DNA from 2 places in the Streptomyces sp. NPDC048248 genome. Region 2 is predicted to be linked to the other one. Evidence: riboswitches for the same ligand, from Rfam matches in the RefSeq annotation. Region 2 holds a riboswitch; the other holds the start of a gene.

Region 1 (4,313 bases), on a different contig from region 2:
GCGCCGCTATCAGTGTGCCGGGTGCGCGCCCCGGGCGGGGAGCGTCATCAGTCCTGTTATAACCAGGACCTCGGGCCCTCGCGCGCGACACGAGCGCCTCCCGGCCACCCGCGAGGCCGGTCGGAACCTGCCTCGCGGGGCGCCGCTTCAGTGCTTCGCCGGCAGCAATCCGAGCCGGTCATACGTGGTGGCGAGGGTCTCGGCGGCCACCGCGCGGGCCTTCTCCGCGCCCTTGGCCAGGATCGAGTCCAGCGTCTCGGGGTCGTCCAGATATTCCTGCGTACGGTCCCGGAAAGGTGTGACGAAATCGACCATCACCTCGGCCAGATCCGTCTTGAGAGCGCCGTATCCCTTGCCCTCGTACGCGCTCTCCAGCTCCGGGACGGCCGTGCCGGTGAGCGTGGAGAGGATCGTCAGGAGGTTGCTGACTCCCGGCTTCGCCTCGCGTTCGAAGCGGATCACCGTGTCGGTGTCCGTCACGGCGCTCTTGATTTTCTTGGCGGTGGCCTTCGGCTCGTCGAGGAGGTCGATGATGCCCTTGGGCGAGGACGCCGACTTGCTCATCTTGATCGACGGGTCCTGAAGATCGAAGATCTTCGCCGTCTCCTTGACGATGTACGGGTTGGGGATGGTGAAGGTGTCGCCGTAGCGGCCGTTGAAACGGTCCGCGAGATCGCGGGTCAGTTCCAGGTGCTGGCGCTGGTCCTCACCGACCGGGACCTGGTCGGCCTGGTAGAGCAGGATGTCGGCGACCATCAGCACGGGGTAGGTGAACAGACCGACGGTCGTACGGTCCGTGCCCTGCTTCGCCGACTTGTCCTTGAACTGGGTCATCCGCGACGCCTCGCCGAAGCCGGTCACGCAGTTCATGACCCAGCCGAGCTGTGCGTGCTCGGGCACATGGCTCTGGACGAAGAGCGTGCACCGCTCCGGGTCGAGGCCGGCGGCCAGCAGCTGGGCCGCGGCGACCCGGGTGTTGCGACGCAGCTCCGCGGGGTCCTGCGGAACGGTGATCGCGTGGAGGTCGACCACCATGTAGAAGGCGTCGTGGGACTCCTGCAGGGCCACCCACTGGCGCACCGCGCCGAGGTAGTTCCCGAGGTGGAAGGAACCGGCGGTGGGCTGAATACCGGACAGGACACGCGGACGACGCTGCATGGCGGAGCCATTCCCCTGAGGGTGGTGGTGGGCGACGGGTGGGCGATCGAGAGCCATGGCACTGATTGTCTCAGGTCCCCGGGCGGCCCCGCCGCGTGGTCCGCGAAGCGGGCGGGAGCCGGCGTTCGGGTGGGCCCGCCGGGCGACCGGCGGGCCCGTCGCCCGACGTCAGGCGATCGGCAGTCCCGGTGCCGGGTAGCTCGTCATCAGCTCGGTGACCTCGCCCCGGATGACGGCGAGGGCGTCCTCGTCACCGGCGTGTGCCGCCGTCACCGCGCGGTCGATCCACTCCGCGACCAGCGGCATGCGGTCGGTGCCCAGACCCCGGGACGTCAGCGAGGGCGTGCCGATCCGGATGCCGGACGGGTCGAAGGGCTTGCGGGGGTCGAAGGGGACGGTGTTGTAGTTCACGACGATGCCGGCCCGGTCCAGCGCCTTCGCGGCGACCTTGCCCGGTACGTCCTTGGACGTGAGGTCGATCAGCACCAGGTGGTTGTCCGTACCACCGGAGACCAGGTCGAAGCCGCGGGCCAGCAGCGCCTCGGCGAGCGCCTTGGCGTTGGCGACGACGGCGTGCGCGTAGTCCCGGAAGGAGGGTGCGGCGGCCTCGTGCAGGGCGACCGCGATGGCGGCGGTGGTGTGGTTGTGCGGGCCGCCCTGGAGGCCGGGGAAGACGGCCTTGTCGACGGCCTTGGCATGCGTGGCGCGGGACATCAGCATGGCGCCGCGGGGGCCGCGCAGCGTCTTGTGGGTGGTGGTGGAGATGACGTCGGCGTGCGGGACGGGCGAGGGGTGGGCGCCGCCGGCGATCAGCCCGGCGATGTGCGCGATATCGGCGACGAGGACGGCGTCGACCTCGCGGGCGATGTCACCGAAGGCGGCGAAGTCGATGGTGCGCGGCACGGCCGTACCGCCACAGAAGATGATCTTCGGGCGTTCCTTGCGGGCGAGGTCGCGCACCTCGTCGAAGTCGATGCGGGCGGTGTCGGCGCGGACGCCGTACTGCACGCCGTGGAACCACTTGCCGGTCGCCGAGACGCCCCAGCCGTGCGTGAGGTGGCCGCCCATCGGCAGCGACATGCCCAGCACGGTGTCGCCGGGGTCGGCGAAGGCGAGATAGGCGGCGAGGTTGGCGGGCGAGCCGGAGTAGGGCTGGACGTTGGCGTGCTCGACGCCGAAGACGGCCTTGGCGCGCTCGACGGCCAGCGTCTCGACGCGGTCGATGTTCTGCTGGCCTTCGTAGTAGCGACGGCCCGCGTACCCCTCGCTGTACTTGTTCTGCAGGACGGTGCCGGTGGCCTCCAGCACGGCCGCGGAGACGTAGTTCTCGCTGGGGATCAGCCGCAGGGTGTCGGCCTGGAGCCGCTCCTCCGCGCCGACGAGCGCGGCCAGTTCGGGGTCGGCGGCGGTCAGCGCGGGGTGGGAGACGAAAGGCGAAGCGGATGCGGAAGGGGAAAGGGGAAGCGTCATGGCGTCCTCCGGGGCAGTCGATCGGTGGTCCGGTCGGTCCCGGGTGCCCAGGCGGGCGGCACCTCGTGATGGTGTCCGCGCACCGCTCCCTCGGGGTCGCTTCCCCGTGCGCCAGTCGCGGTGTACGTCGCCGAGTCTAGACAACCCGCATGCGGGCCGGGCGGAAAGCGGCCATCGCCGGAAGGTTTCTTCGCAAACCGCCCGCGCGACAATGGATAGGGGCGCGAGACTGCTCGCCTCCCGGAAGGTCTACGGAACGGAGTCACCGGTGTCGTCCACGGAACGCAGCATCGCCGCCGCCGAAGCCCACAGTGCGCACAACTACCACCCGCTTCCGGTCGTCGTGGCCTCCGCCGAGGGTGCCTGGATGACGGATGTGGAGGGCCGGCGCTATCTGGACATGCTCGCCGGATACTCCGCGCTCAACTTCGGGCACGGCAACCGCCGTCTGCTCGATGCCGCCAAGGCGCAGCTGGAGCGGGTCACGCTCACCTCGCGGGCCTTCCACCACGACCGGTTCGCCGACTTCTGCACGCAGCTCGCCGAGCTCTGCGCGATGGACATGGTCCTGCCGATGAACACCGGTGCGGAGGCCGTCGAGACGGCGGTGAAGACGGCACGCAAGTGGGGCTACAAGGTCAAGGGCGTCCCGGACGGCCGGGCGAAGATCGTCGTCGCGGACAACAATTTCCACGGCCGGACCACGACCATCGTCTCGTTCTCCACGGACGCCGAGGCCCGCGCCGACTTCGGCCCCTACACCCCCGGCTTCGAGATCGTCCCGTACGGCGACCTGGCCGCCCTGGAGGCGGCGGTGGACGAGGACACCGTCGCGGTGCTGCTGGAGCCGATCCAGGGCGAGGCGGGTGTGCTGGTGCCGCCGCCTGGCTATCTGCAGAGCGTGCGGGAGCTGACGCGCAGCCGGAACGTGCTGTTCATCGCGGACGAGATCCAGTCCGGGCTCGGGCGCACCGGGCGGACGTTCGCCTGCGAGCACGAGGGCGTGGTGCCCGACATGTACGTGCTGGGCAAGGCCCTGGGCGGCGGGGTGGTGCCGGTCTCGGCCGTGGTGTCCTCCCGTGCGGTGCTGGGGGTGTACGCGCCGGGCGAGCACGGCTCGACGTTCGGCGGGAACCCGCTCGCCTGCGCGGTGGCCCTGGAGGTCATCGCGATGCTGCGGTCCGGTGAATTCCAGCAGCGCGCCACGGAGCTCGGAGATCATCTGCACAGTGAGCTGCGTCTGCTGGTGGGTGGCGGCGCGGTGGACGCGGTGCGCGGGCGTGGCCTGTGGGCCGGGGTGGACATCAATCCGTCGCGCGGCAGCGGCCGGGCCGTATCGGAGCAGCTGATGGCACGCCGGGTCCTGGTCAAGGACACCCATGGCGCGACGATCCGGATCGCGCCGCCGCTGGTGATCAGCAAGGAGGATCTGGACTGGGGGCTGACGCAGCTGCGGGAGGTGCTGGGGGCGTAGCCCGGCAGGATGTGCCGGGCGGCGCGAGAGCGGCCCGGAGTCGGCGGGGGCGCAATGCGCAGCGGGCGGTCGGCGGGCCGAAGCCCCGGCCGCTCGTTGCACCGTCCGCCGGATGGTGCGCGCGCCCGTCTCAGGTGCGCGCCCCGACCCGGGTGCCCCGGGCGCCCCGCCTGCTCAGAGGATCACGTGCGGCAGGAAGCGGGCGTACTCG
Region 2 (4,313 bases):
GGATGAGGGCTCCGAGAGTGGCCCGGCCGGCGGGGCGCGTCAACAAGGCCGCGGAACCGTCATTGGATCAAGCCTTTGGCACCGGATGAAATACGTCACACCGCTTACTGCATCTTAAAATGGGGCAAAACACATAAAAGGGCGGGCTTAGTGGTCCCTTTGGGGTGGATATAAGGCGACTCGTATCGTCACGCACCGAAGCCGCAGTGGTCACCCCGTCGCCCCTCGTTGCCTGACGCTTCCTCAAGCCCGCGCCTCTTGGTAGACACGTTCGCATCATCCGCACGTGCACGGGAAGCGCACCATGACCGACCGTAACGCCTCTGACCAGCAGATATTTGAGTTCGATCTGGCCGACCACGAGTCCAGGCGCCGAACCGAAGTGGTGGCGGCGCTGGGGGACACCTGGGACCCGCTCGCGGTGATGGAGTCCGAGGACGAGGCGAACCGACTCCTCTACTCCGGCCTCGACGCGGAGCAGCAGGCCACCTACGACATGCTGGTCGCCGCCGGAGTCCTGCCGGCGTCCGGGCGGGGCTGACGATGCTGCCGCTCGATCCCACAGCCGACATCGGCCGCCGGGCCTGGGTGCCCTGCCCCCGGTGCGAGGACCAGCAGGACTGCGCGACCTGCCTGGACGGCCGCACCTGCGGCGATCACTGGCGCTACCTCCTGACGAACAAGGGCAGCACGCTGCACCTGCAATGCCCCAACTGCACTCACCTGTGGGCCTGGCAGTCGGGCTTCGGGGCGGGCGGCCGGTCGGAGGGCTGACCGCGGTCGCACAATTCCGGCCGTCGAATGGCCACGTACGGGACGCCTGCGCCCGCTGAAGTAACTCTTGTGCACGAGTGGGGAGTTGCGCCATCTCACCCGGCTCCGGTGTACGCCTCCGCTCCGAGGGCGCCCAGCTGTCGGGCCGCCGCCTCGACGGTCTGGGTGAGCAGGGTGGCGATGGTCATGGGACCTACGCCGCCGGGCACGGGCGTGAGGAGACCGGCGCGACGCCGCGCACTGTCGAAGTCGACGTCTCCGACGTTGCCGGGGTGATAGCCGGCGTCGATCACGACCGCGCCGGGCCTGATGTGGTCACCGTGCAGGGCTCGGGGCCGGCCGACCGCGACGATCAGTACATCGGCCTCCCTGGTGACAGACGGGAGATCCGCGGTGCGGGAGTGGCAATAGGTCACCGTGGCGTCGCGGGCGAGCAGCAGCATCCCGACCGGCTTCCCCAGGATCGCGCTGCGGCCGACCACGACGGCACGCCGGCCGGCCAGTTCGACGTCGTGGTGCTCCAGCAGCCGCATGATGCCGCCGGGTGCGCACGAGGCGAAGCCGTCCAGGCCGAAGCTCATCGCGGCGAACGAGTGGGTGGTGACGCCGTCGACGTCCTTCTCCGGGGCGATGGCCTCGAACGTCGCGCGCTCGTCGAGGTGCGGGCCGACCGGATGCTGGAGCAGGATTCCGTGCACGTCGGGATCCCGCGACAACGAGGTGATGGCGCCGATGAGTTCGGCCTGCGTGACCGAGGCGGGCAGTGCGACATGCCGGGATCGCAGGCCGGCGCGCTCGCAGCGGTTCCGCTTCATCCGGACGTAGGTCACCGAGGCCGGGTCCTCACCCACCAGCACAGTGGCCAGGCACGGGCGTTGTCCGGTCCGCCGGGAGATCTCCGCCGCACGCTCGGCGGCGCGCTCGACCATGCGGCGCGCGAGATCGCTGCCGTCCATCACACGAGCGGTTCGGGACATGGTGCGCTCCTGGGCGTCGATACGAGTCGCCCAGGCGCACGGCACTGACCAGGTCGGTCGGGCCGCTCCCCGGTGGTACCCCACCCAAGCGCCAGTCACGGCCCGGCACCACTGTAGAGGACGAGGATGTCGAAGAACGCGCGTTCACGGCGGCCAACACATCGGGACTCAGGCGTCCTTGGACGACGCGAGGTGGGCGAAGACGACCACGTTGTCGGCGTAGTCCTTGGCCTTGCGGTCGTACTCCCCACCGCACGTGATCAGGCGCAGCTCCGCGGACGGTGTGTCGGCGTAGACCCGGTCGTTGGGGAAGTTCGCCTTGCTGAAGGTCTCCACACTGTCGACCTTGAACGTCGCGACGGTGCCGTCCTCCCGGGCGATGTCCACCGTACTGCCGCGCTTGAGCGTGCTGAGCTGGAAGAACACCGCGGGCCCTGTCTTGGTGTCGACGTGGCCCGCGACGATCGAGGCGCCTCGCTCGCCGGGCGACGCCCCCTCCTCGAACCAGCCGACCAGGTTGTTGTCGTCCGCCGGAGGCGCCGCGAGTTGGCCCGATTCCTCGATGGCCAGCGGGGTGAACGGTGCGTCGACCGCGATCTCCGGGATCGAGAGCCGCGTGGGCGCTGAGTGCGGCAGTGTCGGCCCGGGGGTGGCCGAGGCGGCCGCCGCCGGGGGCCGGGACTGTGGCTTGGGGTCCGCGGAGGTCTCGAAGGAGTTGTAGACGAGGAGGGCACCCAGTCCGACGGCCACGGCGGGCCACATCAGGGAACGGCCGGGCGGGCGTTGGGCTGTCGTGGTCCGGGGGGAGTTCTGCTGCGCCGACATGAACGGGCCTTTCGTGAACGGAAGCGGTGCGGCGTCCGGGCGCCGTCGCCTGCGGGCCGCGGGCGGGCCGGTGACGGGAAGCGCATCGCCGCGACCACCGCCCGGTCGGACGGTGGCCGCGACAACACAGCGACCTGTGGCGGATGCGGCCCTGTCAGGCTGCAGCGGCACCTGACGCGTTGCGGCGGCGCAGCATGTACGCGCCGGCGCCGAGCCCACCGAGCAGCAGCACCGAGCCGGCGGCCAGACCGCTACCGGACATCGCCAGGGCGCCGCCACCGGTGTGGACTCCACCGTGCGGCTTCTTGCCCTCCCACGACTTGTTGTGCTCGCCCTTCCACTTGTCGTGGTTGCCCTTCCAACCGCCCTCGCGGTCGCCCTTCCAGCCCTCTTCGCGGTCGTCACCGGAGGGGTAGTCGTCCTGGTCCCAGTCCTGCGTCAGCGACGTGGCCAGGGCGCCGCCGCCGGTGCGCATACCGCCGTGAGGCTTGCGGCCGTCCCGTGACTTGTCGTGGTCGTGCTTGTGGCCCTTGTGGTGCTTCCCGGACTTGTCGTGATCGCCCTTCCCGGACTTGTCGTGGTCGCTGCTGGAAGAGGACGTGCTGTCCGGGGTCCGGTCCTCGGCCGTGGTCAGGGCGTACGCGGCCGGAGCGGATATCGCGAGGGCCGCGGTGATGGCGGCCGAGGCGAACAGGGTGCGAGCAGTGCGCATGGGGGCATTTTCCTTTCGCTGCGTCTGCGAAGGCCGACGCGTCATCGGCACACGGGATCGCAGGTGCGGCGTGATCACCGTCAGCCGGATCACGGCGCGCCACCACCGGAGAACGCCGCATTCGGGCGACGCGCTGGGCTCTTCGGGTGGATAAGGGCCCGATAATCACCCGTTGAGCGGCGCGCGCTTTCGCCGTGGCGGGGTCGTTGTGCTGTAAAGGGGACTCCGGTGGACCGGCGCGTGCGTGGCGGTCGACGGCGCCGACACCGCCGGCCATCCGCCCGCCGTCCGTCACCGGTGCAGGCGTGCGCAGCCGAGCGGTGCCGGAACGGTCGGCCGGATGGGGCCGAATGGCGGGCGTGGCGTCACACGATCGGCCGGATGGGGTGTGTCGCACGGCCCACGAGGCGCTCGATCGGTAAGCCTGGGCGCCTCAGTCGTGAAGCGCCCCGAGACGGCCCACGTACCCGTAACGTTATTGTCATTTCGTGGGTGTATGCGTGCTTTGGGGTGCTTTATTGCGCCAAAACGGTTCAACCGCGTTGTTGAAACGTTGTCCGGGTATGGAGCCTAGAGAGTTGTGGGACCGCAACGCCGTGCTGGCGGAAGCGTTTTGTCTGGGAGACGAGCGGGTGCGCGAGGCGCAGGCCAGGCTTGATGAGGCGCAGGCCGACCGGTCACGGGTTCTGGCGGCGTTCGCGGTGACGGTGGGCAGCGCGGGCGCGGTGGCCGGCCTGTTCGGATTGAACGAGCGGGAAGTGCGGGTCGCCCGGCGCACGGTGGGCAAGGACGACGCCCGCGCTGTCGCCGAGGAGTTGCTGGCCGGGGGCCCGACCGCGCTGATCCGGGAACCGGAGATGCCGGAGGCGCCTGATTACTCTTCCGAGGTTCCGCCCGCCGCCGCCGCGCCTGCGCAGGGTTCCGGGGCTCGGCAGTCGGCTCCGCCGCGCGAGGCGACGAGCAGCCCTCAGGAGCAGGGGTGGTCCGCGGCGATGGATGCGGTGCTGATCGGCAGTTGGCAGACC

The links. Region 2 has a riboswitch for ZMP and ZTP ahead of ACGFZW_RS32435 (bifunctional 5,10-methylenetetrahydrofolate dehydrogenase/5,10-methenyltetrahydrofolate cyclohydrolase). Riboswitches for the same ligand answer to the same signal wherever they lie in the genome.
Region 1: linked by a shared signal. The riboswitch ahead of glyA (serine hydroxymethyltransferase) and the one ahead of ACGFZW_RS32435 (bifunctional 5,10-methylenetetrahydrofolate dehydrogenase/5,10-methenyltetrahydrofolate cyclohydrolase) in region 2 are both predicted to bind ZMP and ZTP.

What each region holds. Positions count from the first base shown of each region.
Region 1 covers NZ_JBICZL010000009.1:85,604-89,916, forward strand. The annotation lists gene trpS (tryptophan--tRNA ligase) at 148-1,158, opposite strand; gene glyA (serine hydroxymethyltransferase) at 1,327-2,628, opposite strand; ZMP/ZTP riboswitch at 2,667-2,757, opposite strand; gene rocD (ornithine--oxo-acid transaminase) at 2,897-4,102, shown strand; gene ACGFZW_RS20680 (glutathionylspermidine synthase family protein) at 4,277-4,313, opposite strand, start outside.
Region 2 covers NZ_JBICZL010000019.1:60,627-64,939, forward strand. The annotation lists gene ACGFZW_RS32425 (DUF6400 family protein) at 305-541, shown strand; gene ACGFZW_RS32430 (hypothetical protein) at 544-774, shown strand; gene ACGFZW_RS32435 (bifunctional 5,10-methylenetetrahydrofolate dehydrogenase/5,10-methenyltetrahydrofolate cyclohydrolase) at 870-1,751, opposite strand; ZMP/ZTP riboswitch at 1,773-1,860, opposite strand; gene ACGFZW_RS32440 (class F sortase) at 1,920-2,576, opposite strand; gene ACGFZW_RS32445 (hypothetical protein) at 2,731-3,288, opposite strand; gene ACGFZW_RS32450 (hypothetical protein) at 3,885-4,313, shown strand, end outside.